4 regions of the Pelomonas candidula genome follow, and region 2 is predicted to be linked to each of the others. Evidence: riboswitches for the same ligand, from Rfam matches in the RefSeq annotation. Region 2 holds a riboswitch; each other region holds the start of a gene.
The links. A riboswitch is a leader RNA that binds a small molecule or an ion and turns the genes downstream of it on or off. The one in region 2 is predicted to bind cyclic di-GMP.
Positions count from the first base shown of each region.

Region 1 (7,672 bases), on a different contig from region 2:
GTCGGGCGCCAGCTGCTCGAGCTGCAGGCGCTCGGCGTCGGGCACGTAGGGGCGATCGCAGAAGACCACCGTCAGCACGACGTTGCGCTCGTGCAGCACCTGGTAGTGCTTGAGGTTGTGCAGCAGCGCCGGTGGCACCAGTTGCGGGTTGGCCACCGGGTAGATGGCCGTGCGCGCCGCGCGCGGGCGCTCGGCGTCGCCGTAGGCATGCAGGGACTCGACGAAGGACAGCAGCTCGATGCCCTCGTCGGCCAGGTGCTGCTGCATGGCCTTGCGGCCGCGCGCCCAGGTGCTCATCAGCACGAAGAGCAGGCCGCCCAGCACCAGCGGGAACCAGCCGCCGTCGACGATCTTGATCGCACAGCCGGCCACCAGCAGCGCGTCCAGCGCCAGGAAGAACGCCGTCGCGCCCCAGGCCAGCGGCGCGGGCAGGCGCCAGCCGTGACGAATGACGAAGAAGGTCAGCACCGTCGTGATCATCATCGTCAGCGTGACGGCGATGCCGTAGGCGCCTGCCAGTGCCGAGGAGCTGCGGAACAGCAGCACCGCGCCCAGCACGCCCGCCAGCAGGGCCCAGTTCACGCTGGAGATGTAGATCTGCCCGGCCTCCGCGGCCGAGGTGTTGCGCACCGGCATGCGTGGCAGGAAGCCGAGCTGGATGGCCTGCTTGGTCATCGAGTAGGCGCCGGAGATGACGGCCTGGGACGCGATGACGGCGGCTGCCGCGGCCAGCACCACGACCGGCAGCACCAGCGCCGCGGGGAAGAGGCGGTAGAACGGGTTGTCGATGGCGGCGGGGTCGGCCATCAGCAGCGCACCCTGGCCGAGGTAGTTCAGCGCCAGCGCGGGGAAGACGATGCCTGTCCACGCGAGGCGGATGGGCTTCGCGCCGAAGTGGCCCATGTCGGCGTACAGCGCCTCGGCGCCGGTCAGTGCCAGCACGATGGCGCCGACGACGGCGAAGACCTGCCAGCCGCGGCCGGCCAGGAACTCCAGCGCGCGCAGCGGGTTCAGTGCCGCGAGGATGGCCGGCTGGTGGGCGATCTGCATTGCGCCGGTCACGGCCAGCACGCCGAACCACAGCAGGATGACCGGTCCGAACACGCGGCCCACGACATGGGTGCCGTGCTTCTGCACGACGAAGAGCACGATGAGCACCGCGATGGACAGTGGCAGCACATAGCTTTCGAGGTGGGGGCTGACGATCTCCAGACCCTCGATGGCGCCCATCACGGAGACGGCCGGCGTGATGACGCTGTCGCCGTAGAACAGCGTGGCACCGAACACGCCCATCAGCAGCAGGAAGCGGCGCAGGCCGGGGCGCTCGCGCACGGCCTGCGTGGCCAGCGCCGTCAGCGCCAGGCCGCCGCCCTCGCCGCGGTTGTCGGCGCGCAGGATCAGCACGACGTACTTCAGCGTGACGACCAGCATCAGCGCCCAGACGATGGCCGAGATGGCGCCGATCAGCGCGTCCGGCGTGACGGCCACGCCGGTGGCCGGCGTGAAGATCTCCTTGACCGTGTAGAGCGGGCTGGTGCCGATGTCGCCGTAGACGACGCCGATGGCGCCCAGCGTCAGTGCGGCGAGGCCGTGGCGGTGCTGCGTGGGCGGGGTGTCGGTGGAGGCGTCGGTCGCGGTCGTCATGGGGGCAAGCATCGCTCAGGGCGCGGCAGCTTGCCACCTCGGCGAGAGCCGAGCTTGCAGCCGCCTTGCCGGCGGCGCCGATTTCACTTCCTGCCGGCGGTCGTCGGCACGATGGCCGCCATCGCGGCCTTGAAGGCGGGGTCGGCCAGCAGCGCGTTCCAGGCGGCCATCAGCGAGGCGTAGTCGCCGCTGGAGATCTTCTTCGCGGTGATCGCCGCGGTGAGCGCTGCGTTCAGGCGCACGACCGCGTCGTACTTCGCATAGCCCTTGCCCTTGAGCTGGGTCACGGCGTAGTTGCTGTAGCCCCACGCGGTGTTGAGGTTGTTCCAGTCGCCCGAGCCGGGCTGGATGTAGGTGACGGGTGCCGGCGCAGGCGTCGGGGCCGAGGCAGTGGGCGCCGGGGCGGGCGCGGGCTTGGGGGCCGTGGTGGGCGCCGGCGCCGGCGCGGGTGTCGCCGCGCCGCAGGTGCCGGTCACGTTGATGCGCACCCAGCCGATGCTCGGTGCGCTCGAGTCGGCGTTGACGACGATCTTCACGTTGTTCGCGCCGGCCACGAGGTAGGGCTGGGTCCAGATCGTCCTGACGACCTTGGGCGTGAGCGCGATCTGCGTGTTCTGTGCGATCAGCGCGTCATTGCCGTAGAGGCGGTTGGTGCTGCTGGCCACGGCCGTGGCGCTGACCTCGTCGTACTGGAAGTTGAAGGCGCAGCGGCCCAGCGAGCTCAGGAAGGCGTCCTTGTCGCTGACGGTGATCTCGGGCAGCTTGCTCGTCGTCACGTTGGTGGTGACAAGCAGCGGCGCGGCCTGGGCGATGACGGTCTTGCCATCGCTCTTGACGAGGCGCACGAGGCCGGTGAGCTGGGCGGTCTGCGTGGCGGTCGCGTCGGCGGCGAAGCCCTGCTGGGCGATGACGGCGAGTACGGCGGTGGTGATGAGGCGGGTCTTCATGGCGTGAGTGCTTTCGGGTTGGTGCATGGGTGGGGCTACCGGGCAGTAGCCGGCACCTCCCCGTGTGCCACGCTGCGGACATGACCCTGTCCGCCCAGGGCGGCCCCGCTATCTGCTGCCCCTTGGCAAGGGTTGGGGGCAGGGAAGACCGGAGGCTTTGCGTCCCCGCTTTTCAACGGGTTTGCCGACTGCATGGGGCGCAGTGTGCGGATGCAAGCGTTGTCACGTCCGTGCGCCAGTTCACGAATCACCACCCCCGCCGGAAGAGCGGCGGGCGGCTCGCGACGGGCGGTTTCTGAAGCTTGCGGCGGGCTTGCTCAGGCCAGCCGACCGGCCGGCAGGGCCGATGGCGCCTGGCTCAGCGTGCGCCAGCGCCGGGCCAGCAGCACCGTACTGAGCACCACGCTGGCGGCCATCAGCGGCCAGACCAGCCCGTCCACGAAGGCGCACAGCGCCCACAGCACCGAGTACGCCAGGAAGAAGCCCAGCACCGGACGCGACGTCGCCCATGGCGTCGGCGCACGCATCCTGGCCGGCGCGTTTGTGAGGTTCAGGATGCCCAGCGGCAGGGCCGCGATGGACAGGCTCAGCAGCGACGGCATGCCGGCCAGCATCAACAGGCCGACCAGCAGCAGCGTCGTCGCGAGCCAGGCCAGCAGGAAGTGGCGCAGTTGGAGGAAGGCCACGGCACGGTTCAGCTGCGGGCCCTGGGGCATGCCGGGCAGCAGCACCAGCAGCGCTTGTTCGCGCCGCGTATGCCAGAGCATGTTGCGCAACCCGAAGCCGGGGTTGAAGCCGGCGATGCCCAGCCCGATGGCGATGGCTGGCGCCATGCCTTTGAACATGGCGCCGGGCGAGATGCCGAACAGCCTGAACGTCATGGTGCCACCCAGGACCACGCACGCCAGAGTCAGGGCCATGCTGACCGAGTGGCTCAGCCAGTGCTGCAGGCCGTGCAGCGCAAGTTCGGCCCGAGCCATCACGCTGGCCTGCGTCGGTTGCGCCCGGGCCAGCAGATGCGAGAGCCACCGGGAGACGCCGGCGTCGACCGGCCACGCGAACCATTCGCCGGCGCGGCCCAGGTTGGCGATGCCGGCGCGGTTGCCGGTCATGCCATTGCGTGCGGCCCTGAGCATGCGCCGGCGCCGTTCGTAGGCGGCGTGGTGGGCGGCATCTCCGCTGCCGAAGACCTGCGTCAGCAGTGCGCCCAGCACGACGAGGCTCAGCGCCAGCCAGGCCCAGGGCTGCAGCTGCCAGACATCGACCAGCGCGTGCCACAGCGGTGCCAGGCGCTGCTGCAGGTGCAGCGGCGTGATGAGGGAGGGGCCCGTGTACAGCACGATGGCCCAGATCCAGTGGCGCTGCGTCCAGGCGACGCCCACGCCGGCCGCGGCGGCCGCGAGCAGCAGCGGCGCCAACGGCACTCGCTCTGCCAGGATCAGCCACACCAGCACGCCCTGCGCGCCACTGATCAGCAACCAAGCGACCAGCGCGGCCTGGCGCAGCCGCCGCAGCTGGCCGGGCACGAGGCGGGTGGTGGTGGGGTGGTTCTGCTCCAGCAGGCTCACCAGCAGCAGCACCCACAGCCCGAACAGGGCAAAGACGAGCACCGCGCAGACGAGGGCGATGCGCATCTGCATGACCGGCATGAACCACACCGCGACGGCCAGGCCGACCAGCACCACGCTGTAGAACACGATGCGGAACCAGCGGCTGCCGTCCGTGTTCGACTGGCGCCAGGCCGCCAGCAGGATCTGGTTGTAGCTTGCAGTCATGGTCAGGTCAGGTCAGGTCAGCTCGGCGAACAGGTCGTCCAGGTTCACGCGGTCGGCCGCGACGCCATCTGGCAACGCCGTGTCGGCGGGCAGCCGCGCCAGCACGCGCTCGCGGCCGGCCTCCAGTGGCGTGCGCTTGAGCGGCTGCACACCCAGGCGGCCCATCAGGCCGGCCATCTCGCTGACGCTGCCGGTGAAGGCGCGCACCTGCTCCAGCAGGTCGTCCAGCGGTGCCTGCAGCGCGATGCGGCCACGGCTCAGGAAGGCGAGGTTGAAGGCCACGCGCTCCAGGTCGGACAGGATGTGCGTGGAGAACACCACCGTCGTGCCGCGGTCCAGCACCTGGTCCACCAGCTCGCGCAGGAAGTCGCGCCGGCCGACGGGGTCCAGGCTCGCGACCGGCTCGTCCAGCACCAGCAGGTCGGGCTCGTGGGCGAGTGCGCGGATGATGGACAGGCGCTGCTGCTGGCCACCCGAGAGCTTGCGGATGGGCCGGTCGCGCGGGATCTCCCAGCGCGACAGCAGGCCCTCCACGCGCGACTCGTTCCAGCGCGGGTAGAAGCTCCTGAAGTAGGCCAGCAGCTGCGTGGCCGTGAAGCCCTCGAACAAGTCGTTTTGCTGCGGCACGTAGCCGATGCGGGCGCGCGCCGCGTCGTCCAGCCGCGCGGCGTCCTGGCCGAAGATCTTCACGCTGCCGGTCTGCGGGTCGCGCAGGCCCAGCAGCGTCTCCAGCAGCGTCGTCTTGCCGGCGCCGTTGCGGCCCAGCAGGCCCACGACCTGGCCGGGCAGCAGCTGCCAGTCCAGCCCGTTCAGCACGCTGGCGCCTTCGGCGTAGGACAGGGTCACGCCATGGAGCTCGGCGCTGAGGGTGTCGGTGTGCGGGAAGTGTGGGCTGGTCATGGGGCTTGCTCGTCGAGGAGGGTCTTGAACAACTGCAGGACTTGGGCGCTGGGCAGCTCCAGCTGGCGGGCTTCGGCGGCGGCCTTCTCCAGCGTCGGGCGCAGCAGCTCAACGCGGTCGGCGGTGGGCTGCGCGCGCCGGTGCTGGGCGGCCACGACCATGGACAGCCCGCGGCGGCGCTCCAGCACGCCGTCCGCCTCCAGCTGCGAATAGGCCTTGGAGATAGTCATCGGGTGCACGGCCAGCGCCTGGGCCAGCTCGCGCACCGAAGGGATCTCGTCGCCCGCCTTCAGCTGTCCGGCCGCCACGCGCCGCTTCACCTGCTCGATGAGCTGGCGGTAGATGGGCTCGGGCGAGCCGGTGTTGATGTGGACGAAGTGAGTCGGGTCCATGCGGAACTGCCAATGTGTACTAGTACTATAGTACACGTAGACAGTAAGGGTCAAGCCCCCGGTCGCACAATCGGCGTTTTGTCGTCGACCTCACCCGCCATGCGCCATCTGCTGCTCGCTTCCGCCCTGTTCGCATCCCTGGCCGCGCAGGCCCAGAGCCCTGCCGTGAAGGTGGACGATGCCTGGGTGCGCGCCACCGTCGCGCCGCAGAAGGCCACGGGCGCCTTCATGCAGCTCACCGCCGCCAAGCCGGTCAAGGTCGTTGCGGTCAGCTCGCCGGTGGCGGCCGTGGCCGAAATCCACGAGATGAAGATGGACGGCGGCGTCATGAAGATGCGCGCCGTCGACGCGCTGCCGCTGCCGGCCGGCCAGGCCGTGGCGCTGAAGCCGGGCAGCTATCACGTCATGCTGATGGGGCTGAAAGCGCCGATCAAGGCCGGTGAGGCCGTGCCGCTGACGCTGACCGTCGAGGCCGAGGACGGCAAGCGCACGGTGGTCGAGATCAAGGCCGACGCGCGCAGCGCTGCCGCCGGGCACTGACGTGGTGCCGCTTGTGTCAAGCAGGTAAAGCCGGTACAGCTGGTTTGCGCATGGTCGAAAACCCTGGGACCACTCAGGGAGCCGCCCATGATCACCGCCGTCAACACCCAAGCGCTGGCCAGTTCCGTGTCCAGCGGCTCGTCGACCAGCAAGGCTGGCAGGCCGGATGCCGAGCAGGTCTTCAAGGAGCTGGATGCCGGCAACAAGGGCTACCTGACGGTCGACGACCTGAAGGCCGCCGTCGTCAAGATCTCCGTTGAGGGCGCCAAGAAGGCCGATGCTGCGGGCAAGACGGCACCCAGCGCCGAGGAGATGCTGGCCAAGATGGACAGCGATGGCGACGGCAAGGTGACGCTGGATGAGTTCAAGGCCGCCGCGCCCAAGGGCCCGCCGCCTGGAGCCGCCCAGGGTGGCGGCAACTCGATTGCCAAGAGCCAGGGCGGTCAGGCGCAGGCCGCCGCCGCGAGCGGCGGCAAGTCGGGCGGCACGGCCAGCGCGAGCAGCACCAAGACCTACGAGCCGGCCGACACCAACCAGGATGGCAAGGTCTCCGCGCAGGAGCAGGCGGCCTACGACGCCAAGCTGGCCGCCGAGAAGGCCGCCCAGGCCGCCAGCAGCGGCAAGACTGCCGAGGCGGATGCCGCGGTCAAGACCTACGAGTCGGTCGAGCAGCTCGGCAAGGCCAGCGCGGCGAGCTGACCGATGGCCACGGGCCGGTCCGTGTCCTGTCGCAACCGAAGAAAGCGCTCAAGTTCAGCGCTCGGGGGCCGATAGACCGGAACGAGCGCTCCGAATCCGCCATGCTGCCCCCCGTCACCCCATCACTTGCCCCACTCTCTCAGGGTGGCGCAGTTGTGCCCGCCCCCGCGTCCGCCCGGCCGGCGGGGGCGGAGGCCGCTGCCGTGGTGACGGTGTCTGCTGCGGGTGCCCGCGTGGCGGCTTCGCAGGACACCGCCAAGATCGCCACCGGCATCGTCCATGCGTCGGCCGACGTCAACGGCGACGGCACGGTGTCGGACCAGGAGCAGCAGACCGAGGATGCGCAGGTGGCGCTGAAGAAGGCCATGCTGGAAGGCGGCCCCAACCTCGAACAGGCGTTGCAGACCTACGAGACCATCGCGGCCCTGGCCGACGTGCAGCGCTGACGCTCAGGCCCGCGCGGCGTTGGCCGCGATGGCCCCGGCCAGGCGCGGCCACAGCGCCCCGGGCAGGTCGTGGCCCCAACCGGGAATGACCTCCAGCGTCGCGCCGGGGATGCGTGCCGCCAGGTCGTGCGCGGCGGCCACCGGGATCAGTGCGTCGCCCTCGCCATGGATGACCAGCGTCGGCGCCGCGATGCGCGGCAGGCGCTCGGCGCGGTGGGTGTCGGCCGCAATGGCGACGATCTGGCGTGCCACGGCCTGCGGGCGGAAGGACCGCCGCACGCCCACCGCGATGCGCTCACGCAGCGCGCGCGCCTCGGCCGGATAGCCGG
Region 1 covers NZ_JBIGIC010000003.1:411,845-419,516, reverse strand. Annotated here, with positions in the region: gene ACG04R_RS08155 (potassium transporter Kup) at 1-1,644, opposite strand, end outside; gene ACG04R_RS08150 (hypothetical protein) at 1,728-2,591, opposite strand; cyclic di-GMP riboswitch class I at 2,687-2,787, opposite strand; gene ACG04R_RS08145 (hypothetical protein) at 2,909-4,366, opposite strand; gene ACG04R_RS08140 (ABC transporter ATP-binding protein) at 4,379-5,266, opposite strand; gene ACG04R_RS08135 (GntR family transcriptional regulator) at 5,263-5,658, opposite strand; gene ACG04R_RS08130 (copper chaperone PCu(A)C) at 5,758-6,198, shown strand; gene ACG04R_RS08125 (EF-hand domain-containing protein) at 6,286-6,897, shown strand; gene ACG04R_RS08120 (hypothetical protein) at 7,110-7,343, shown strand; gene ACG04R_RS08115 (alpha/beta fold hydrolase) at 7,347-7,672, opposite strand, start outside.
Region 1: another riboswitch for cyclic di-GMP. It lies ahead of ACG04R_RS08150 (hypothetical protein); the one in region 2 lies ahead of ACG04R_RS15630 (S53 family peptidase).

Region 2 (7,672 bases):
AGTTCAGCTACCAGAACCCGAGCATCGGCAACTGGTAGCGGGCCCGCGCCGCCGAGATTGACCGACATCAAGGCGGCACCGCGTCGCCCGCGGGACGATGGCCGCGCTCAAGGAGGAGCCATGCCCGCGCGTATCGCCATCATCCAGGCCCACCCCGATCCCGCTGGCGGACACCTCTGCCACACGCTGGCCGAAGCCTATGCCGAGGGTGCGCGTGAGGCGGGCCACGAACTGCGCCGCATCGACGTCGCGCAACTGGACTTCCCGCTGCTGCGCTCGCAGAAGGACTGGCTGGAGGGCGAGGTGCCTGCCTCGCTGCGGCCGGCGCAGGAGGTCATCCACTGGGCGGAGCATCTGGTGTTCTTCTTCCCGCTGTGGCTGGGCGACATGCCGGCGCTGCTGAAGGGCTTCCTGGAACAGATCGCACGGCGCGGCTTCGCGTTCGAGCCGGTGCCCGGCAACCCGCTCGGCAAGAAGTTGCTCACCGGTCGTTCGGCCCGCGTCGTCGTCACGATGGGCATGCCGGCGCTGGTCTACCGCTGGATCTTCCGCGCGCATTCGCTGCGCTCGCTGGAGCGCAACATCCTCGGCTTCGTCGGCATCGCGCCCATCCACGAGACGCTGGTAGGCGGCGTGGACGGGCTGGGCACCGACGGCGTGGGCCGCTGGCTGGACGAGATGGGCGAGATGGGGCTGCGCGGCGACTGACCCCGTCGCCTGAGTGACGCGCCCGCCCTGGGCGCCACGGCTAAGCTGGCCGGCTGCAAAAAGCCGCCAGGAGACGCCATGCCCGCAAGCCACTACCGCATCTGCCCGCTCTGCGAGGCCTGTTGCGGGCTGGAAGTGAAGACCGACGGCGCCAAGGTCATCGCCATCCGCGGCGCCGACAACGACGTGTTCAGCCACGGCTACCTGTGCCCCAAGGGCGTGAGCCTGAAGGACCTGCACGAAGACCCCGACCGCCTGCGCACGCCGCTGATCAAGCGCGACGGCGTCTTCGTCGAGGCGACGTGGGACGAAGCCTTCGCCGAGATCGAGCGCCGCCTGCTGCCCATCCATCGCGAGCAGGGGCCGGACGCCGTGGCGCTGACCATCGGCAACCCGGCTGCGCACAAGGTCAGCCTGCTGGCCTACACGCCGCGCCTCGTGAAGTCGCTGGCCTCGCGCAACGTCATGAGCGCGTCCACACTGGACCAGATGCCCAAGCAACTCAGCGCCGGGCTGATGTTCGGCCACTGGCTCAGCATCCCGCTGCCCGACATCGAGCGCTGCGACTACCTGCTCATCCTCGGCGGCAACCCGATGATCAGCAACGGCAGCTTGTGGACGGTGCCCGACTACCGCGGCAAGGCCAAGGCCATGCGGGCGCGCGGCGGGCGCATCGTCGTCGTCGACCCGCGCCGCAGCGAGACGGCCACCGCGGCCGACGAGCACCTGCCCGTGCGCCCTGGCGGTGACGCGCTGCTGCTGCTGGGCATCGCGCACACGCTGTTCGCCGAAGGCCTCGTCAAGCTGGGCCGGCTGGCCGAGCATGTCAACGGCCTCGACGACGCCCGTGCGGCCGTCGCGCCGTTCCCGCCCGAGGTCACGGCCGCCGGGTGCGGCATTCCGGCCGACGTGCAGCGTCGCATCGCGCGCGAGCTGGCCGCCGCGCCGCGCGCCGCCGTCTACGGACGCATCGGCACCTGCACGACGCGCTTCGGCACGGTCAACTCGTGGCTGGTCGACCTCATCAACGTGCTGACCGGCAACCTCGACCGCGAAGGCGGCGCGATGTTCGCGAAGGCCGCGGCGTTCGCGCCCAACACGCAGGGCAAGCCCGGCAGTGGCAAGGGCATCACGACCGGCCGGCGCAGGAGCCGCGTATCCGGCGCGCCGGAGGTGTTCGGCGAGCTGCCGATCACCGTCATGGCCGAAGAAATGGAAACGCCCGGCGAAGGCCAGGTCAAGGCCCTCATCACCATCGCCAGCAACCCGGTGCTGTCCGCCCCCGGCGGCCCGCGCATCGCGAAGGCGCTGGAAGGCCTGGACTTCATGCTCAGCCTGGACATCTACGTCAACGAGACGACGCGCCACGCCGACGTCATCCTGCCGGGCCTCTCGCCGCTGGAAGACCTGCACTTCGACGTCGCCTTCCCGCAGCTCAGCCACCGCAACCACGCGCGCTTCTCCGGCCCGGTGTTCGACGCCGCGGCCGGCACGCCGCAGGAGTGGCAGACCATCCTGCGCCTGTGCGCGCTGCTGGAAGGCCGCGGCCTGGGCGTGGACGTGCAGCAACTGGACGACGAAGCCATCGCGGCCGACGTGCACCGCTTTGCCGGCGACCAGACGCCCGCCATCCTCGCCGCGCTGCAACCCTGGCGCGGCCCCGAGCGGCTCATCGACCTGCAGCTGCGCGTGGGCCCCTACGGCGACCAGTTCGGCCGCAAGCCCGACGGACTAAATCTCGCCAAGGTCAAGGCGGCGAGCACCGTCGAGGGCGGTGGCGTGGACCTGGGCGCGCTGCAATCCCGCATCCCCGAGGTGTTGCGCACGCCCAGCGGCCAGATCGAACTGGCGCCCCCGTCCATCCTGGCCGACCTCGCCGAGGTGCGCGCCGCACCGGCGCCCGAATTCAGCCTCATCGGCCGCCGCGACACGCGCTCCGGCAACAGCTGGATGCACAACCTGCCCGTGCTCGCCAAGGGGCCGGACCGCTGCACGCTGCTGGTCAACCCCGGCGACGCCGAACGGCTGGGCCTGGCCGAGTTCGCCAAGGTGAAGAGCGCCGTTGGCGAGCTGATTGCGCGCGTCGAGCGCAGCGCCGACATGAGCCCCGGCGTCGTCAGCCTGCCGCACGGCTGGGGGCACGACCTGGACGGCGTGCAGCTGGGCGTGGCGCGCGAGCGGCCGGGCGTCAACATGAACGCGCTGCTGGACGACGCGATGCGCGACCCGCTGTCGGGCAACGCGGTGCTGAGCGGCATCGCCGTGGAGATCACTGTCCCTTGAACAGGCCCTGGAAGGGCCGCGACACCGTCAGCGTGTCGCGCGAGCCGCGCAGGCGCAGCGCCATGTTGCCGTCGTCGTCGCGCAGCGCGCTGGCGATCTGCGCGGACGCGACGACGGTGGAGCGGTGCACCTGCTGGAAGCGCGCCGGGTCCAGCAGCGCCAGCAGGTCCTTCAGCGGCGTGCGCAGCAAGGCCTCGCGCTGCTCGCCCGCCTCGGCGTAGACGACGCGCGTGTAGCGGCTGTCGGACTCGAAATAGATCACGTCACCGACGCGGATCAGCCTCACCTCCTTGCCCACGGCGGCCTGCAGCGTGTCGGGCCAGGCCGGGCGGCGCTGGCGGGCATCCAGCTGCGCGAGCAGTTGCTGCAGCGCGTCGCCGGCCGGCGCCGGACGCTGCTGGTTCTGGCGCAGCCGCGCCACCGTCTGCGCGAGCCGCTGCGGCTCCAGCGGCTTGACGAGGTAGTCCACCGCGCCGGCGTCGAAGGCCTGCAACGCGTGGTCGCCGTGGGCCGTGACGAACACCACCGGGCAGCGGCCGGCGATGCGCCGTGCCACGTCGATGCCCGACAGGCCGGGCATGCGGATGTCGAGGAAGCAGACGTCGGGCTCATGGGCCAGCCACTGGTCCCACGCGTCGGCGCCGTGCTCGGCCTGGGCCACGATGCGCGCGTCGGGCCAGGCCTGGGTCAGCGCGTCGGCCAGTTGTTCACGGGGCGCAGGTTCGTCGTCGGCGATCAGCAGTCGGGTCATGTCGTCTCGGGATGGATCAGGATCTCGGCGCGTGCGCCGCCTTCGGCGCGGCGCTGCAGCGTGAAGCGGGCGCGCTCGCCGAAGTGGTGGCGCAGCCGCTGACGCAGGTTGGCCAGGCCCACGTCGTCTTCGGCGCCGTCCGCCAGCCCGAGGCCGTCGTCGTCGACGCGCAGCCACCAGCGGCCGTCCGGCTCGCGGCCGCCCGCCAGTGTCAGGCGGCCGCCACCGATCTTGGGTTCCAGGCCATGCTCGACGGCGTTCTCCACCAGCGTCAGCAGCAGGCCCGGCGGCACCGGTTCGGCGGCCAGGCCCGGCGCGATGTCGACGTCGCCCTGCACGCGGCCATCCAGCCGCGTGGCCAGGATGGCGAGGTAGTGGCGCACAGCCAGCGCCTCATCGGCCAGCGGTACGGTGGGGCGGCCCAGCATTTCGGTGCTGCGGCGCAGGAAGCCCGTCAGCTCGCGCAGCAGCGGGCCGGCGCGCTCGTCGCGGCGGTCCACCCAGTGCTGCAGCGTGGCCAGCGTGTTGAAGACGAAGTGCGGGTGGATCTGCGCCTGCAACAGTCGCAGGTCGGCCTCGGCGGCGGTGCGCGCGGCGGCATCGCGCTCGGCCACCAGCTGCAGCCGCGACAACTGCTGTTCGTACGCCGCCCGCCCGACCCGCGCCACGCCCGCCATCAGCAGCGCCAGGCCCGCGGCCATCGGCAGCAGTGTGTGGGTCGAGGCGCGCAGCGCCGCCAGCATGCGGTCGCCGTCGAGCTGGCCGTCGTGCAGGCCGCGCCCGCAGACCACGGCCAGCACCATCACGGCGAGGATCAGCACAAAACGGACGATGCTGAAGCCGTTCCGCCCAGGCCTGCGCTTCGGGTTCAGCCAGATGATGAGCAGCCCGATGCTCAGCAGCACCCAGACCAGCATGCCGGTGCCCAGCGCCGCGCCCCAGGTCGCGCCCTTGCCGAGCACCCACGCCACCGTGCCGGCCAGACCCAGCAGCCAGCCCACCCAGGCGCCAAGGCCGCGGCGCGAGTACAGGTGGATGTCGATGAGCTCGACGCGCTCGCGCAGCGCCGGGTCCTGTTGGCCGTAGCGTTCGTAGTACGGGAGGGCCCAGCGGTAGTAGGCGCGCTGGAAGCGGTTGCCGTGGGCGAGGGGATTGGCGCTGTGCATGGCCGGCACTCTAGAGGCGCGCGGCCGGTCGGCTCGCGTCGGAGCGGCGAACCGCCGCAGCACACGCACGAAGCGCCACCAGCGCTGCACGAGACGCGCACCGCAGCATGAAAGCGCGTGCATTTCAGGCGCGACACAAAGCAACGAAACTGCAGATACGGATGGCAACGAAAGTCATGCCCAGGCACCGCGGCAGAAGTCACGCGCCGGCCGCAGCGGCCTGCATCTGAAGCCCCACCCGGCGCCTAGACTGAACCCGTTTACCAACCCAGAGGGCAAACCCGTCGAAAGATGGGGACGCAAAGCTTCCGGCCTACAGCACGTGCATCACGCAAGTGCCATGGCAGCGGGGCCGCCAAGACCTGAGGTCTTGTCCGGCGTGGCCCTCTTCACTGCAAGACACCGGCCATGCGCAGCAACCGTCTCACCTGGACCCTCAGCCTCCTGACCGCCGCGGCACTGACCGCCTGCGGAGGCGGCGCGAGCAGCACCGACACCACGGCCACGGTGCAGGCCAGCGCGGCGACCACCGACGTCGCGCTCAGCGTGGATCTCGACCCGGCCGCCGGCGCCGAGGCCAGCCACAGCTTCCACATCGCCGCTGCCGAGCTGGAGCCGCCCGCCGACATCGGCGCCGACGCCGAGCCGCACCGCACGCAGGCCGCAGCAGGCATCGCCACCAAGGGCCTGACGCTCGCCGCGCTGGACGACTACGCCCAGCGCCGCACCGCGCTGGCCGCTGCCAGCGGCGAGGCCGCGCCGATGGCCACGACGACGACCGTCACCACGTACACGCCGGCGCAGATCCGCGCCGCGTACGGCCTGCCGGCGCTGTCGGCCTCCGCCGCGCAGCTGGGCGCCGGCCAGACCATCTACATCGTCAACGCCAAGCACGACCCCAACGTCGTCGCCGAGCTGGCCGCCTTCAACAGCAAGTTCGGCCTGCCCACCTGCACCTCTCGCACGCTGGCGGCCACCGCCACGCTGCCGCTGGCCTCCGCGTCCAGCAGTGGCTGCGAGCTGGTCATCGCCTACAGCACGACGGCCGGCGCGCTCACCGCCACGGCGCCCGCCTACGACAGCGGCTGGGCCACCGAGATCGCGCTCGACGTGCAATGGGCACACGCCACCGCGCCGCTGGCCCGCATCGTCCTCATCGAGGCACCGGACGCCGGCGTGACCAGCCTGTCCAACGGCGTGGCGCTGGCCAACAAAATGGGCACGGGCGTCGTGTCCATGAGCTTCGGCGCGTCCGAGGGCAGCTGGGTCGGCAGCTACGACAGCATCTTCTCCGCCAGCGGCATGACCTACCTGGCCGCCACCGGCGACAACGGCGCGGCCGTGTCCTGGCCGTCGGTGTCGAGCAAGGTGGTGGGCGTGGGCGGCACGACGCTGACCTACAGCGGCAGCGGCTCGCGCAGCGAGACGACCTGGACCGGCACCGGCGGTGGCACCAGCGCCTACGTCGCGCTGCCCAGCTACCAGAGCGGCAGCATCAGCGGCTACGCGCGCCGCGCGGTGGCCGACGTGGCCTTCAACGCCGACCCCAACTCCGGCCAGTACGTGGCGCTGATCGCCTCCGGCACGACCACCGTGCGCTGGGTCAGCGCAGGCGGCACCAGCCTGTCCACGCCGCAATGGGCCGGCCTCTTCGCCGTGGCCAACGCCGTGCGCGTCGCCTCGGCCAAGGCCTTGCTGGGCCAGCCGCACGCGGCCATCTACCAGCAGATCGGCGCCGTGCCGACGACCTACGCCACCGTCTTCAAGGACGTGTCGAGCGGCAGCAACGGCAGCTGCACCACCTGCACGGCCAAGACCGGCTACGACACGCCCACCGGCTGGGGCACGCCCAACGTCAGCGCGCTGCTGACCAGCCTGGGCGCGGCCACCTCGTCCAGCACGAGCTCGACATCCACGTCCACGTCCACGACGACGACCACGACCTCGGCGGGGCCCCAGCTGACGACCACCAGCATCAGCGGCGTGGCCGGCAAGGCGCTCAGCGCCAGCATCGGCTACAGCGCTCCCGGTGCCACGTCGCTGTCCATCAGCATCAGCGGTGCGGCCAGCGGCATGAGCCTGTCGGCCAGCAGCACCGCCATCGCTCTGGCCTGGGCCAAGCCGGTGACGGGCACCTACAACCTCGTCATCACGTTGAAGGACAACCTCGGCCATACGACGACCGGCACGGTCGCGGTGAAGATCAGCGCGTCGTAAACCACGCCTAGCATGCGGGCTCCTCATCAAGGAGCCCCCATGCGCCGCCTGCTGATCACCGCACTGCTCGCCGCTGCGTTCGCCGCGAACGCCGACACCACTTCCGCCGGCCACAGCTATTCGCCGCCGGAAGCCTTCACGGCAAGCAGCACCGGCAACCTGCTGACGTTCACCGCGCCCGAGGGCGACGCGACCATCACCGTCGTCGACCTCGCCGGCGCCAGGGACGCGGCCGATGCCGTCGCGCAGGCCTGGCAGCTCGTCGACCCCGGCTTCAAGCGCACGCTGCGCCTGGCCACGCCACGGCCGGCCCGCAATGGCTGGGTGGACCAGCAGGTCTTCGACTACGAGACCTCGCCCAACGAGAAGCTCACGCTGCAGGCCATCGTGAGGCGCTCCAGCACCGGCGACGGCAAGGCCTGGTCCGTGCTGCTTCTGCAGGCCGCCGACGCGACGCTGGAAAAGCGCGGCGCGCCCATCGGCAAGTTCTTCGCCAGCCTGCGGCCACAGGGCTATCAGCGCGAGAGCTTCGCCGGCCGCACCGCCA
Region 2 covers NZ_JBIGIC010000007.1:177,547-185,218, reverse strand. Annotated here, with positions in the region: gene ACG04R_RS15655 (cupin-like domain-containing protein) at 1-38, shown strand, start outside; gene ACG04R_RS15650 (NAD(P)H-dependent oxidoreductase) at 121-708, shown strand; gene ACG04R_RS15645 (molybdopterin-dependent oxidoreductase) at 787-2,991, shown strand; gene ACG04R_RS15640 (LytR/AlgR family response regulator transcription factor) at 2,978-3,742, opposite strand; gene ACG04R_RS15635 (sensor histidine kinase) at 3,739-5,031, opposite strand; cyclic di-GMP riboswitch class I at 5,173-5,268, shown strand; gene ACG04R_RS15630 (S53 family peptidase) at 5,317-7,125, shown strand; gene ACG04R_RS15625 (serine hydrolase domain-containing protein) at 7,165-7,672, shown strand, end outside.

Region 3 (7,672 bases), on a different contig from region 2:
GCGGCCTGGCCGTTGGCCAGGGCCTGGCGCTGGCTGCGGGCCAGGTCCAGCACGCGGTCCTTGTAGGCCGCGTGGTTGGCCAGCAGCGTCGCGGTGAGGCGGCCGTCGGCCGGCGCCGGCGCGGCGCTGTCGGCCAGCATCTCGAGCCGGCTCACCGTGCCCGCGATGCGTTCGCACAGGCGCTGTTGCTCGGCCAGCCGTTGCTGGGCCTGGTCGCGCGAGCGCTCGCGCAGCGCGTGCAGCTGGTCGAGGTTGGCGTGCAGCTGCCGGCTCATGACGTCAGCTCCCGCAGCTGTTGCAGGCAGCCTTGCAGCGGCGCGCTCTCGCGCGTGCCCTGGTGCAGGAAGGCTTCCATGCGTGGCCAGAGCTCCACCGCGCGGTCCACCGCCGGGTCGGCGCCGGGCACGTAGGCGCCCAGCGGCATGAGCTCGCGCACCTGCTCGTAGCGCGCCAGCAGCTGCTTGAAGCGGCGGGCCGACTCCTGCTGCTCGCGGCCGGCTACCAGGCTCATGCAGCGGCTGATGGACTGGGCCACGTCGATGGCCGGGTAGTGGCCGCGCTCGGCCAGCGCGCGCGACAGCACGATGTGCCCGTCCAGGATGGCGCGAGCCGTGTCGACGACCGGGTCCTGCTGGTCGTCGCCCTCGGCCAGCACGGTGTAGATGGCGCTCATGCTGCCGGGGCCTTCGCCGTTGCCGGCGCTCTCCACCAGCTCGGGCAGCTGCGAGAACACCGAGGGCGGGTAGCCGCGCGTGGCCGGCGGCTCGCCCAGGGCCAGGGCCACCTCGCGGCGGGCCATGGCGTAGCGTGTGAGCGAGTCCACCAGCAGCAGCACGTGCTGGCCCTGGTCGCGGTAGTGGGCGGCGATGCTGTGGCACAGCTCGGTGGCGCGCTGGCGCATCAGCGGCGACTCGTCGGCCGGCGCCACGACGACGACCGAGCGGGCCAGGCCTTCGCGGCCCAGCGACATCTCGATGAACTCGCGCACCTCGCGTCCGCGCTCGCCGATCAGGCCGACGACGATGACGTCGGCCACCGTGTTGCGCGTGATCAGGCCCAGCAGCACGCTCTTGCCGACGCCGGAGCCGGCCATCAGGCCCACGCGCTGGCCGCGGCCGAGGGTGAGCAGGCCGTTGATGACGCGCACGCCCACGTCCAGCGGCTCGTGCACGTTCTGCTTGCGCAGCGGGTTCACGCGCGGTGGCGTGGCCGGCAGCAGGTGCTCGCCGCCCAGGCGGCCGAGGTCGTCGATGGGTTCGCCTAGGCCGTTGACCACGCGGCCCAGCCACTCGGGGCCGATCATCAGCGGTGCGCGCTCGTTCGCCGGCAGCACGCGGGCGCCGGGCACCAGGCCCTCGGGCTTCTTGAACGGCATGACGTAGGCCACCGGGTCGCGGAAGCCCACCACCTGCGCGGAGATCCAGTCGCCCGCGCCGTCCTCGCCGACTCGCTCGATGAGGCAGCGCTGGCCGATGCGCAGCGCGCAGCCGCTCACTTCGAGCAGCAGGCCCGTGACGGCCTGCAGCCGCCCGGTGGGCGTGGCGACGGGCACCTCGTCCAGGGCCACGCGGCGCAGGGCGTTGGAGAGCATCAGGCGGCCTCCGGCTGGAGCGCGGGTGCGGCCGGCTCGTGCAGCTGTTCGCGCACCTGGCGCATGCAGGCGTCCAGGCGCTGCGCGCAGCCGGCGTCGGCCTCGCGCGAGCCGGCCAGCACGCGGCATTCGCCAGGCTGGAGCTGGGCGTCGGCCTGCAGCCGCCATTCGCGGGCACGCTCGGGTGCCAGCTCTTCCAGGCGCTGCAGGTCTTCGGGGTGCAGGTGCACGCGCACCTGTTCGCGCGGCACGGCCGGCATGGCGGCGAGGGTCTCGTCCACCAGGGCCAGCAACTGGGTCGGGCGCAGCGTCAGTTCGGCGCGGATGACCTGGCGGGCCACGCGCTCGACCAGGTCCACGACCTCGCGGCGCAGCGCGTTCTGGTAGTCGTCCTGCAGTTGGCGCAGTTGCCGCTGCAGGTCCTCGACGGCGGCCAGCGGGCCGGCGAACCGCTCGCCGGCATCGGCGCGCGCGCGTTCCCAGCCCTGCTGGAAGCCCTGCTCCTCGGCGATGCGGCGCGCTTCCTCCTGGCCGGCGGCCAGGCCGCTGGCGTGACCCTCGGCGTAGCCCTTGCCCATGCCTTCCTGGAAGCCGTCGGCGAGCGCGGCCTGCAGCTGCGCACCGGCCAGGCCGGCGACGCGCTCGTGGCCCTGGCGCAGCTGCAGCAGCGGCGGAAAGCGATGAGGCCGCGTCGTGCTCATTCGACGGAGGCCTCGGCGAACAGCTGGACCTGGATCTCGCCGGCGTCGGCCAGGGCCTTGAGGCGGGCGATGATCTCGGCGCGAGCCTGCTCGACGCGGCTCTTGGGCATGGGCCCGCCGCGGCGCATCAGGTCCTCGAAGGCCTGGGCCTGGCGGCGCGGCATGACGGCGAGGATGGCGTCGCGCACCGGCGCTTCGGCACCCTTGAGCGCCACGGCCCAGACCTCGAGCGCGACGTCCTCGACCAGGCGCAGCAGCGTGGCCTCGCTCTGACGCGAGAGCATGAAGAACTCGTACATGCTGACCTCGATCTCGCCGACGACCTCGGGGTCGTGGGCGCGCAGCAGTTCGACCATCTGCTGGCGCTGGCCGGGCATGCGGTTGAGGATCTCGGCGACCTGGCGCACGCCTTCCACACTGGCGCCCTGCTGGCCCAGGCCGGCGATGCAGCGCTCGACCATGTCGTCGAGCTCGTGCAGCAACTCGGCGTCGACCTCGCTCAGGCGGGCCATCTCCAGCAGCACGACATCGCGCAGGAACTCGGGCAGGGCCTCGATCACGGCACCGGCCATGCTGCTGGGCAGGAAGGCCAGGAACACGGCCTGCATGCGCTGGTGCTCGCGCGAGATCTGCTCGGCCAGCCACTTGGGCGAGGCCCATTGCAGGCGCTGCATCTTGGGACGGATGGCGTCGCCGTAGATGCTGTTGAGCACGCTGCTCGCGATCTCGCCGCCCAGGGCCAGGTCCAGCGAGCGCTTGAGGTAGCTGCGCGAGGCGCCGTGCACGCCGCTCTGCTCGCGGTAGTCGTCGAAGAACTGCTGCAGCGAGGTCTTGACCCAGTCCACCTTGATGCCGGACAGCCGCGACATCACCTGGGTGACGCCCAGCAGCTCGTCGCGCGCGAGGCAGCGCAGCACGGCGGCGGCGGGTTCCTCGCCCATGCACAGCAGCACGATGGCCGCGCGCTCGACGGGGCTCAACGAGGCTGCGCTGGTCGGCAGCATGAAATCAGTCGCTTCGGCCATTTTTCCTCTGCACCCATTGCTTGACGACTTCCGCCACCCGCTCGGGCTCCTTGCCCGCCAGCACCTTCAGGTGGTCCACCAGCACGTCGACGGGCGAGCCCGGCGGCGGCAGTTCGTAGTTCTCCAGCAGCGGCGTCACGGCCGTGCGCGGGCCTGCCACGGCGGGCTGGGCCTCGGAGGCGGCGGCCAGCGCGGGCTCGGCCGTCTGCAGCGTGGTCGGCGCGGCCTCCGCGGCGCGCGGCGTGGCGGCCGGGCGCGGCGCCACGGCCTGCTGCGCCATGCGCAGCACCGGGCGGGCGATCAGCAGGTAGCCCAGCAGCAGGGCCAGGCCGTAGGCGGCCCAGCCACCGACGTCGATCCAGGTGTCGTGCTCCTCCCACCACTGCGGCGGCACGGGCGGCTTGGGGAAGCTCATGGCCGACAACGTCAGCTTGTCGCCGCGGTCGGCGTCGATGCCCAGGCCGCTGCGCAGCACGCGCTCGATGCCTGCGATCTGCTCGGGCGTCCATTTCGGGGCGCCGGCGGGTGCGGCTGCGTCGTTGAGCAGCACGGCCACGTTGAGGCGCTCCAGGCGGCCGCGGCTCTTCTTCACCTGGGTGATGTTGCGGTCGTAGGCGTACTGGCGGGTGGAGGCGTTCCGGCGGTTGGTGGCGCCGCCGTCCTGCGCGCCCGAGGCGGCCGTGGCCGCTTCGCTGACCGGGCGGTTGCTCAGCGAGCCGGGCACGCCCAGGGCCAGGGCCTGGCGGTCCTGCTCGTCGCGCATGGCCTCGCTGGTGACCTTGGGCGCGTTGCCGTATTGCTCGCGGGTCTCCTGCACACGGTCGTTGTTGATCTCGGCCGTGACGCTGAGGCGGTAGTTCTGGTCGCCGAGCACGGGGGCGAGCAGCTCGCGCACGTTGGCGCGCACCTCGTCCTGGACGCGCCGCTGCGGTTCGTTGGCGGCGGCGGCGTCGAAGCCCTCGCTCAGGTCCACGCGGGCCGAGAGCAGATGGCCCTGCTGATCCACCAGGCTGACGCGCTGCGGGTCCAGGCCGGCCACGCTGCCCGAGACGAGCTGGATGGCGGCAGCGATCTGTTCGTTGGAGAGCTGGCGGCCCGGCTTGAGCGTCAGCACGACCGACGCGGAGTTCTTGTCCGCGCTGCTGACGACGAAGGCGCTCGACTTGGCCAGCGCGAGGTGCACGCGCGCGGCGGCCACGGCGTCGATGGCCATCATGCTCTGCGCGAGTTCGCCTTCGAGGCCGCGGCGGAAGCGCACGTCCTGCACGAACTGGCTCACGCCGAGCGGGTCGTTGTGGTCCAGCAGTTCCAGGCCGGCCGGCAGCCGGGCAACCACGCCCTTGCTGGCCAGCAGCATGCGCGCGCGGCCCAGCTGGCCGTCCGGCACCAGCACCTGGCCGCTGTCGGGATGCAGGCGGTAGGGCACGTGCTCGGCATCGAGCACGGGCAGCACGTCGGCGGTGGGAATCTGCTCGTGGGCGCCGTACAGCGGCTTGTAGTTGGCCTGGTCGCGCCACAGCAGCAGCGCGACGACCAGCGTGCCCAGCAGTGCCAGGCCGATCACCGGCCAGGCCTTGCGGACCCAGTCGCCCGTCAGGCTGGGCCGGCCGCGCCAGAGCTCGGCGGCGCGCTGGCGCCAGTCCGGCGCCGGCAGCAGTCTGGCCTCGGTGGTTCGCGTGGAAGGAAGGGTCTGCATGGAGGGCTCAGAACTGCAGCTTGAAGAGGTCGTCCATGGCGCCCATCACCTTGTTGCGCACCTGCATGAGCATCTGGAAGGACAGGTTGGCCTGCTGGCTGGAGAGCATGGCGCCCACGAGGTCGTCGCTCTCGCCGCGCTCGACGGACTGCATGCGCGCCTGGGCGTCGTGGCCCTGAGCGTCGACGCGGCGCAGCATCTGCTCGAAGCCGTGTGCGCCGGCCTGGGCACTGCCGGCGTCGGCAGCGGCGGCAATCTGCTCGGCCTCCTGCTGGACGCCCTGCAAATCACGGCCAAGGGCGGCCAGCCCGTGGCTTTCCATATTCATGCCAGTAACCATCGCGTCCATGTCCATAACTCCGTCATCATGAATCGTTCAGGCGAGCGGAATCCTTCGTGTCGGCAGGTATGCCTGCCATCAACGAATATCAATAACGCTCGAAATAGGCTCTGCCGACCGGCCCGAGTATTAAAGTGCGGGCGTGGCTCGGGAATATATTCAAGACAAAACGATGCCCTGACCCGAGGAATTGGTATCCGGGCCGGCGGGATGTTTGGAATTGAAAATGGCAGAGCGCGCCGCGAATCGAGATGTCGCGAGCGCAGACCAGGCGGTCTAGGAGGTCGAGAAGAACCTGAACATGAAATGCTCCCTGTGTTGCACGGGGGCACGATCGGCGAGCAGCCGGCAGGTCGCAACAGGCCGCGCGAGGCGGCCCGGCTAGGCATGAGTAGCCAGTGGTGCATGCGTCACATGCACCGCAGACTCAGGTCTGGCAACCCCGCTATCGTGGCCGGCCCGGAGGCCGGCTGTAGACCGGAGGCTTTGCGACCCCGGCTTTCGCACGGGTGTGCCCTGATGCCCCGAACTGTAGCGCAGCAGTCCGTTTTTGACGGCATACGGTAAGAAAACTGACGAGCTGAAACATCCAGAGTGTGAACTGGTTCACGCTCGACGGGGGTCGCTCCCCCTTGTGCTGTTCGAAAAACAGCCCTTTTTGCCGTGATTTGAAATCTCCGCCCGAGGCGTGGGGTTAATTGCCCTGGCGGCCCGGATACCCTCCAGGTTTGCTGTGATTTTTTGCCGCCGGTCCTGCCCTCCAGGGGTTTTAGGCGGACGCCGGCGTGCAGAAATTAAATCGCGCACATAAAATCTAGATCCGTTATCGGGAACGATCGGCCACACGGGATTCAGCCCGGTGGTTCAGGTATTCAACACCACCTTGCCAAGCCCCCCGGCACGCCGGGCTGTGGTTCGGCCCCAGCCTCCATGTCCAACACCCGCACCGTTCGCGCCGGCGCCCAGCCGCGCGCCACGACCTCGCCGCTGCAGCGGCTGGACAGCCGCAGCCTCGGCCGTCCCACCCATCTGCTGCCCCGGGTTGCCGAGGAACTGCGCCAAGCGCTGAACCAGGCACTGCAGCAGCACTGGAACCTCCGCTACCAGACGTCCTACGACATCGTGGCCGCGCGCGTCACGCCCTTCGACGGCGGCGCGGAGCCGCCGACCCCCGGGCGCTGGCTGCAGACGCCCGAGGCGCGGGAGCCGCTGGCCTGCCTGATCGAGCGCGGCCTGGTGCTGCACATGCTGGCGCAGCGGCTGGGACTGAAGACGGTGGCAGATGCTCCCGCCGAGACGGCCACCGAGGACCGCCTGCGCCATTCGCTGGCCCGCAGCCTGGCCGAGCGCTGCCTGCGCGCGCTGGGCCAACTGGCACAGGGCACGGAAGCGCCCGCGCAAGGCATGGCGCCATTGCAGCCGCTGGGGGCCTGGGTGCCCGTGTCGCTGCCGCGCATGCCGGCCGGCGCCTGGTTGCTCAGCCTGGATCTCTGCGCGCCCGATCTCGAGCCGACCACCGTCAAGCTGGTCATCGATGGCGGCGTCATCGACGTCGTGCTGCGTGCGTTGGCCGCGGCCTTGCGCGGCACCCGTGGCATCCGCAAGGCCGGCGCCACGCCCTCGCTGGGCAAGCGCCTGCCGCTGCTGCTGAAGGCGCAGCTGCTCGAGCAGCGCCTCCCGCTGGAGGCCGTGCTGGCCCTGAAGCCAGGGTCGCTGATCCCCGTGCACCTGGAGCAGGCCACCGTGCGTGTCGAGGGCGCCGCGCTCTTCCACGCGCAGGTGGCCGAGCACCAGGGCCAGTTGTGCCTGACCTCTTTCCAAGACCTGGAGTGATCCCGCAATGAACGACCTCGACACGATGGACGGCTTGATCGACATGATCGACGTGGCGGCCGAGCCTGCTCCCGAAACGCGCGCACCGCGCCGCGACATGCCGGCGCTGATGCGCAAGATCTCGGTCACGCTGACGCTGGAGGTCGGCGAAGCCCGCATCTCGCTGCACGACCTGGCCCAGCTGGAACCCGACAGCGTGGTCGAGCTCGACACGCTGGCCGGCGCGCCGCTGACGCTCAAGGTCAACGGCACCGCCATCGGCCGCGCCGAGGTCGTCGTGAGCGGCGACAGCCACGCGCTCAAGGTCATCGAGATCGACGGCCTGGACCTCGACCAGCTTGGGGCATGAGCGCCGCGCGGGGCCGCCCCAAGCAAGCTCGCTCCCGCTCGGCGGGAGTGAGCCCGGACTTGGGATGCCCAGTGGGCATCCCATGCCTGGCGAACGCCTTGTCGCACTGGCAAGGCAAGCGCGCAGCGCGAAGGGTG
Region 3 covers NZ_JBIGIC010000010.1:252,059-259,730, forward strand. Annotated here, with positions in the region: gene ACG04R_RS20045 (hypothetical protein) at 1-275, opposite strand, end outside; gene fliI (flagellar protein export ATPase FliI) at 272-1,591, opposite strand; gene fliH (flagellar assembly protein FliH) at 1,591-2,292, opposite strand; gene ACG04R_RS20060 (FliG C-terminal domain-containing protein) at 2,289-3,296, opposite strand; gene fliF (flagellar basal-body MS-ring/collar protein FliF) at 3,301-5,013, opposite strand; gene fliE (flagellar hook-basal body complex protein FliE) at 5,021-5,335, opposite strand; cyclic di-GMP riboswitch class I at 5,786-5,879, opposite strand; gene ACG04R_RS20075 (FliM/FliN family flagellar motor switch protein) at 6,284-7,186, shown strand; gene ACG04R_RS20080 (FliM/FliN family flagellar motor switch protein) at 7,194-7,535, shown strand.
Region 3: another riboswitch for cyclic di-GMP. It lies ahead of fliE (flagellar hook-basal body complex protein FliE); the one in region 2 lies ahead of ACG04R_RS15630 (S53 family peptidase).

Region 4 (7,672 bases), on a different contig from region 2:
CGCTGCTGGACCACATGCTGAAGGCGCCGTTCGAGAAGCTGCTGCAGAGCATCCCGGTGCCCGAACGCGTGCGCCAGGCGCTGGTCGACGAGACCGGCCCGTTCCTGCCCTATCTGCAACTGGTGCAGGCCATCGAGGCCGAGAGCGTGTTCGACTACCGCGACCGCGCCGACGCGCTGATGCTGGGCGCCGGCGAGATCAATGCCTGCGTGCTGCGCGCGCTGCACAAGGCGGCTCAGCTGGAATGAGCTCCGCCGGGCCGACCGAAGCCACTCCCTTACGCGGCTGAAGGATGTTCAGCCCGCCCGCTTCCGCTGCGCTGCTGGACCTCGTCGGCGACCCGGTGCTGACGCTGCGGGCCGACCTGTCCGCGCTGCGTGCCAATCCGGCCGCACGCGAATGGCTGGGCGGTGACGCCGCCGAGGGCTGGCGGCTGCTGCGCCAGGCAGCGGGCGCCCGGCTGGAGGCCTGGCTGCACGATGCCACCCAGGCCATCGACACCGGCCGCGCCGCGCCGCCGGCCCCGCCGCTCAAGCTTGCCGACGGCCAGCGCGCGACGCTGCACCTGCTGCGCGACCGCCCGAACTGGCTGCTGCACGCGCGCCTGAGCGCGGCCGATGCCGGCGAACCTCCGCTGGTGGAATGGCTGGCCCTGTCGCCCCAGCCCGCCGCGCTGGCCGACGCCGGTAGCGGCGCGCTGCTGCGCCGCAATAGCGCCTTCGACGCGCTGTGCCCCGGCGCGCCCCGCCACCTCAACGACCTGCCCGACCTGCTGCAGGCGCTGCTGGGCTGGCACCATGGCGCGCCGCTGCCGGCGCTGACGGCGCAGCGCCAGCCGGACCCACCGCTGGTCACCGAAGCCGAATTCGTCGACCCGCAAGGGCGCCACCGCTGGCTGCGGGCGCGGCTGCGGCTGTGGCGCCAGGCGGGTCGCGCGCTGCTGCTGGCGCAGCTGGAGGACCACAGCACCGAGCACGAACGCGACCTCGCCCATCAGCAGCTGGACGCGCTGATGGACACCGCGGCCGTGGGCCTGGCCACCTTCCAGCCCGAGGCTGGCTGGGTCAAGGCCCACCGCAAGGGCTCGCCGTTCAAGGTCGGCGCCAAGCAGTCGGTCGCGTCGCTGCAGGGCATCAACCGCGAGATCGTCGAGCCGGCGTCGCTGCCCGAGTTCGAGCGGCTGCAGCGCGCGCTGAAGAAGGGCGACGCCGTCGAGGTGCGCTACGCCGTGCGCCACCCGGAGCTGGGCCGCCGCTGGCTGCTGACCCGCGTGGCCCCGGGCCTGCTGGCCGGCGGGCGGCGCTCCACGTCGGTGGTCACGCTGGACGTGACGGCCCAGGCCCAGGCCGAGAACGCGCTGCTGCTGCGCGCCGAGAGCGAGCGCGCGGTGCTGGACTCCGTGCTGGTGGGCATCGTCACGGTCGGCCCCGACGGCATCGAGTGGATGAACCGCTCGGCGCGGCGCATGTTCGGCTGCGAGCTGGAGGATGTGCTGGGCCAGCCCATGGGCGTGCTGGCGCCGGAGGACGACGACCACGCCTTCCACGCCGAGCCGGGCAGCGACGTCTTCGAATGCAAGCTGCGCGGCCGCGACGGGCGCGAGTTCTGGGTCATCGGCAACGCGGTGCAGACGCCGCGCGAAACCGGCCCGGATGGCGTCACCCAGCAGACCACCTACGCGCTGCTGGACATCGACCGCCGCCGCCAGGCCGAGGCGCAGAGCCGGCTGGCGCAGGCCTCGCTGGCCCGCATCATCGAAGGCGCGCCGCTGGCCATCACGCTGCACGAGGCGCAGAGCTTGCGCATCGTCAAGCTCAACCACGCCGCCGCGACACTGGCCGGCCGCCCCGAGACGGCACTGCTGGGCGGCACGCCGTCGCTGCTCTTTGGCGACGACCAGGGCTCGCAGGTCGTTGCCGACATGCGCGAGGCGCTTGAGTCCCAGACCGTCGTACAGCGCGAATACCACGTGCCGACGGGCAACACGACGCGCATCTGGGACGCCCGCCTGCTGCACCTGGCCGGCAGCGGTGACACGCCCGAGCTGCTACTGCTGGTCGCCAGCGACGTGACCGAGCAGCGCGCCGCCGAGCAGGCCCGGCTGCAGGCCGCCATCTCGCAACGCGAGCTGCTGGTGCGCGAGGTGCATCACCGCATCAAGAACAACCTGCAGGGCGTGGCCGGCCTGCTGCAGCAGATCGCCCAGCGCCGGCCCGAGGTGGCGCCGGTGCTGAAGGAGGCCGTCGGCCAGGTGCAGGCCATCGCGCAGGTCTACGGCCTGCAGGTAGGCGCCACCGGCCCGCTGGTGCTCAAGCGTGTGTTCGACGCCATCGTCGGCTCCGTGCAGCGCATGCAGGGCCGCGTCATCACGACGGCCGCCGAGGGTGGCGCGCTGATGGACGACTGGTGCCTGCCCGAGGCCGAGGCCATCCCGATCGCATTGAGCCTGAACGAGCTGCTGGGCAACGCACTGAAGCATGGCCACGACGCCCAGGTGCGCTGCCAGCTCATCTGCGACACGACCGGCGTCGTCGTCGAGATCGTCAACCCGGGCCGCCTGCCGGAAGGCTTCCTGCTGCAGAACGTGAAGAGCGGCGTGTCGGGCCTGGGCCTGGTGCGCGCGCTGCTGCCGCGGCGCAGCGCCATCCTCAGCCTGGAACAGCAGGGCGGTGACGTCGTTTGCCGGCTGGAATTGATTCCGCCAAGCGTGGTTCACAATCCGGCCATAAAACCAAGTTCTTGATTGGTCGAACGAGGGGCGCGGTGAGCAAGGGCAAGATCCTGGTCGTCGATGACGACCGACTGGTGTTGGCAACGCTGAGCTACGGGCTCACGCAGGCCGGCTTCGAGGTCATCGACGCCGACAACGGCGACGACGCCATCCTGCTCGCCCGCGAGCACCGCCCCGAGCTGGCCCTGCTGGACATCCGCATGGAGGGGCTGACCGGCTTCGACGTGGCCGCCTACCTGCGCGAGTTCCTGCAGACGCCGTTCATGTTCCTGTCGGCCTTTGCCGACGAGGCGACGGTCGCCAAGGTCAAGGAGCTGGGCGCGGTCGCCTACCTCGTCAAGCCGCTGGACATCTCGCAGATCGTGCCCGCCGTGGAGGCCGCATTCGCGCGCTCGGCGGCACCAGCCACTGCGCTCCCGCCCGCCCCGGTTGAGCGGAACGAGGCCTTCGAGCCCCCCTCCGAACTGCCCACGCTCGACGCCACGGCCCTGGCCGTCGGCGTGCTGATGCACCGCTACTCGCTGCCGCGTGACGAGGCGCTGGCCCGCCTGATGAGCCTGGCCTCGGCCGATGGCCACAGCCTGCCCGAGCAGGCGCGGCGCATCGTCGATGCGATCGAGCTGCTGGCCCGGCCCGGGCAGCGGGCCGGCTGAAGGCGCCGGCGCGGCCCGCGCCTGTGCCACCCGCGACGGTCTCAGCCGCCCGCGGGCTTGGAGACCGGTGCAGCCCCTTCCGACTGGCCCGCGATGATGGTGCCTTCCACCGCCACGCCGCGCTGGTCAGGCGATTGATCCAGCAGCGCACGGGCATCCTCCAGCGTGTAGCTGGTGAAGGCCAGTTGAGCCGTGACGCGCAGCTTGCCTTCGGGTGTCAGCTCCGCGCTGTGCCTGGCAATGCCCATGGGACGGCGGAACGCCACGACCTGCTTGCCGGTGGTGAGATCGAACAGCCGGACCTCCTTGGTCGAACCCTGGCGCACCACGGCCACGGGCCCCGCCGGCGTGTTGAACCACTGAGCCTGCCAGAAATAGTGGAAGTTGTTGGGCGAGCCATCGGGGTTCCACAGCGATTCATACGAGGTGGCGTTGTTGCACCGGTTCACCACGGCGTTCTGGCGGCGGCAGTCGCTGTAGCGGGTCACCTGCTTGTCGTCGAGCGACATCGTCAACGGCGTGAGCATGCCGCTGTCCAGATGGAACAGCGCATAGTCGTTCGGCTCCTCGGCGCCCACGACGCGCTTGGCCAGACTGAACAGGCCCGTCACGCTGCCAACCAGGCTGTCCTTGGCCGGCTGGCCGGAGGTGTCCTTCTCCAGCAGCAGCGTGCGCGTGCTCGCCACGTCACCACGCTGCAGCGGCACGGGCGTCCAGCCCGCCGGGATGGCGATGGTGCGCAACGGCTGCCCAGGCCGGAACTCGAAGGCGCTGGCTGCGCGCAGCACCAAGGCGCCCTGGGAGCTGAGCACCAGCCCGTCGCCCGCCAACGTCTGGCCGTCGACCGTCTGCACCATCCACTGGCCCGGCCGGGCGCTGACCTGCCCCACGGTCAGCGGCGCCGCTGTCCCGCGCCCACGCTTGAGCACCTGGCTGCCATCCATGCGCTGCACCAGGTAGGCGAAGTCGCCCGTGAGCGGGTCCACCGCCGCGCGCCCGACCTTGCCTTCCGGGTCCACCATCAGTTGACCGTTGACGACAAAGCCGTCCTTGCGCGGCTCGAACTGCACGGCCTGCGGCGCGGGCAGCGCGGCGATCTGCTGGGCCAGTTCCGCGGTGCCACGCACCGACGGCGGCGCAGCTGCAGGCATGGGCGCCGCCATCGGGGATACGCCGGGAGCCATCAGGGGGGCAGCCAGACCGCCGCCGTTGCCCAGGTTCTGCATGCGTGCCATGGTTTCGCGGATCTTCAGCCGCATGGTGAGTTCCTGTTCCGGACTCATCGTCTGCCCTCGCTGGGCCATGCCGCTGCGCATCTTCTCGATCAGTGCATCCTCGTCCACTGCCTGGGCATGGGTGCCCCCATGAAAGCCGATCACCATGGCGGCGGCAAGGGTGGCAAAAATCTGGCGCATCACTATTTCCTCATCAGGTGCTGGTCTGGAGACCCGTCGGCTGGCGCCCGCACGCACCGACCCATCGATCGCGCGCGCAAGCGCGGCTCGACCAGGGGCAGGACGGAAACAGGGTCAAAGACCGACGGAGGACACCAATGCGAGCGCGGGATCAGCCAGCCTGCAGGCGCAAAGGCGTGCCGGCCGCCCATCGCGCCATGGCGGGCGATGAGGCGGCCCCGCTATCGTGGCCATTCACCGTTGGTGGGCCGTAGACCGGAGGCTTTGCGACCCCGGCTTTCGCTCGGGTGTGCCGTTACGAATTGTTGCCGCACCCACGGGCCACCCGGCGTGCATTTCGCACACCCGGCCTGCAATCAGCCCAGCGTGAAGTAGAAGCGCGAGCCCTCGCCGACCGCGGACTCCGCCCAGATGTCTCCCCCATGCCGGCGCACGATGCGGCGCACCAGGGCCAGGCCCACGCCCGTGCCCTGGAAGTCGCTGGCACTGTGCAGGCGCTGGAAGACGCCGAACAGCCGCTCGGCAAAGCGCATGTCGAAGCCGGCGCCGTTGTCCGACACGACGAAGATCCTGCGCCCACCCTGCTCCGCGCTGCCGAAGCGGATGCGCGTGCAGTCCACCTTGGCGCTGTACTTCCAGGCGTTGCCCAGCAGGTTCTCCAGCACCATGCGCAGCAGCGTCGGGTCACCCTGCACGGTCAGGCCCGGCTCGATGTCCAGCTCCAGCTCACGCAGCGGGGCCGAGCGGCGCAGCTCTTCCATCACGTAACCGGCCTGCTGCGACAGGTTGACCGGCTGGCATGCCAGCGGTCGCGTGGACAGCTGGCTCAGCGACAGCAGCGCGTCGATCATGCTGTTCATGCGCGCGGCGGCGCTCATGACGCGGTCGAGGTGGTCGTTGCCGACGCGATCCAGCCGGCCGCCGTAGTCTTCCTTCAGGATGCGGGCGAAGCCCTCGACGACGCGCAGCGGCGCGCGCAGGTCGTGCGAGACGGTGTAGCTGAAGGACTCATGCTCGGAGGTCAGGTCGGGTTGAACGGGCGCGAGGGCCGGCGCAGGCGCCTGGACGCTGTCAGGCGGCCTCGCGGTGCCGACGTAGCCGGTGAAATGACCTTGCGAGTCGATGCAGGGCAGGCCGCGCAGGCACCAGCGCGCGTCGCCGTCGGCGGCGGCCAGCTGCAGCTCGGAGATGGGCTGGTGGGCATCCAGCCGCTCGCGCAGCTGGGCGGTGGGCTCGGCGGGTGCGAAGCGCTCCCACAGCAGCTGCGTGCTGGCACCGGCGCCGACCCAGCTGGACGCCGGCGCGCCCTGCGGCGCCTGCCAGCGCACGAGGCGGTGCGTGGCGTCGGTGGCCCACTGCCAGTCGCGCTGCAGCTGCGCCTGCATCAGCAACTGCTGGCGCGCGTCGCGCAGCGGCTCGGACAGGCGCTGACGTGTCAGCCGCACGCCGGCATGCCAGCCCAGCGCGGCGGCGACGAGCACCAGGACTCCGGTGAAGAACGCCGTCAGCACCAGAGCAGCGTGGGCGAGCCCCACCTCGCCGCCCAAGACCCGCATCAGGGCCAGCACGGCCAGCATGCCGAGCAGCAGCATCAGCAGCACGGCCCCGGCCAGTCCCAGGACCAGCAGCCGCATCGGCAGTCGCCGCTCCAGGCGGCGCGATGGCGCGCTGTCGTCGCTGAGGCTGTTCATGCAGATCATTGTAGGCAGCGCTTCCGCGTCCCCACGTGCATATGCACGAGGGTGTGCACAGCGCCGAATCTGTGCATTTCTTCGCGTTGGCCCCCCTACCTGCCCAAGCTACATTTGCGGGGATGCCGTGCGCCGCCCATCCATGACCGCTTCCACTCCCGCCGCCCTGCTCGATCCCGAGGCGATCAAGCGCCTGCGCGAGCTCGACCCGAGCGGCAGCAACAAGCTGCTGGAGCGCGTCGTGGCGGCCTTTTCGAGCTCGCTGGACCGCCTGCTGCCCGAGCTGGACCGCGCCCGCGAGGGCGACGCCCTCGACCTGACCATCGTGCGCCACGTCAGCCACACGCTGAAGTCTTCGTCCGCAAGCCTGGGTGCCATGGTGCTGTCGGCACGTTGCGCGGACATCGAAACGCAGGCCCGCGAGGGTCGCCGCGAGGGTCTCCCCGAACAGTTGGACGCTATGCTCAACGACATCCAACAGGTGCGCGCGGCCCTGGCCGCGCTGCTTTGACACCCAGCCTCATGCTGCCCACCGGTCAAGCCCTCGACGATCTGCCGCCGCGCCCCCGCGTGCTGCTGGTCGACGACGACGAGGTCAACCTGCTGCTGACCGCCGCGGCGCTGCGCGAGCGCGGCTTCGAGGTGACCGAGGCGGCCAGTGGCAGCGAAGCCCTGGCCCAGCTGTCCGTGCGCGCGCCCGATGTCGTCGTGCTGGACGCGCTGATGCCCGAGCTGGATGGCTTCGAGACCTGCTCGCTGCTGCGTGCCACGCCCGGCTTCGAGTCCCTGCCGGTACTGATGCTGACCGGCCTGGACGACGAGGCCTCCATCAACCGCGCCTACCAGGCTGGTGCCACTGACTTCTTCGTCAAGTCGCCGCAGTGGAGCCTGCTGGACGGCCGGCTGCGCTACCTGCTGCGCAGCTCGCGCACGCGCCACGAGCTGGAGCGCAGCAAGGCCAAGCTGGCCCGCGCCCAGGACCTGGCGCGCATGGGCAGCTTCGAGTGGCGGCGCGACGTGGCCGGCAGCTTCACGATTTCGGCCGAGGGCCTGCGCGTCTTCGGCCGCGGCCCGCAGGACCGGCTGGACTTCATCAGCGTCATGCGCATGGTGCCGGCCGACGACCGCCACGTCTTCCTGCGCCTGCTGCGCGACGTCGTCGCCCACACCTCCGTCCTCATC
Region 4 covers NZ_JBIGIC010000005.1:144,929-152,600, forward strand. Annotated here, with positions in the region: gene ACG04R_RS11805 (EAL and HDOD domain-containing protein) at 1-248, shown strand, start outside; gene ACG04R_RS11810 (PAS domain-containing sensor histidine kinase) at 293-2,743, shown strand; gene ACG04R_RS11815 (response regulator) at 2,764-3,384, shown strand; gene ACG04R_RS11820 (hypothetical protein) at 3,426-4,799, opposite strand; cyclic di-GMP riboswitch class I at 5,008-5,103, opposite strand; gene ACG04R_RS11825 (sensor histidine kinase) at 5,156-6,490, opposite strand; gene ACG04R_RS11830 (Hpt domain-containing protein) at 6,633-7,001, shown strand; gene ACG04R_RS11835 (putative bifunctional diguanylate cyclase/phosphodiesterase) at 7,013-7,672, shown strand, end outside.
Region 4: another riboswitch for cyclic di-GMP. It lies ahead of ACG04R_RS11820 (hypothetical protein); the one in region 2 lies ahead of ACG04R_RS15630 (S53 family peptidase).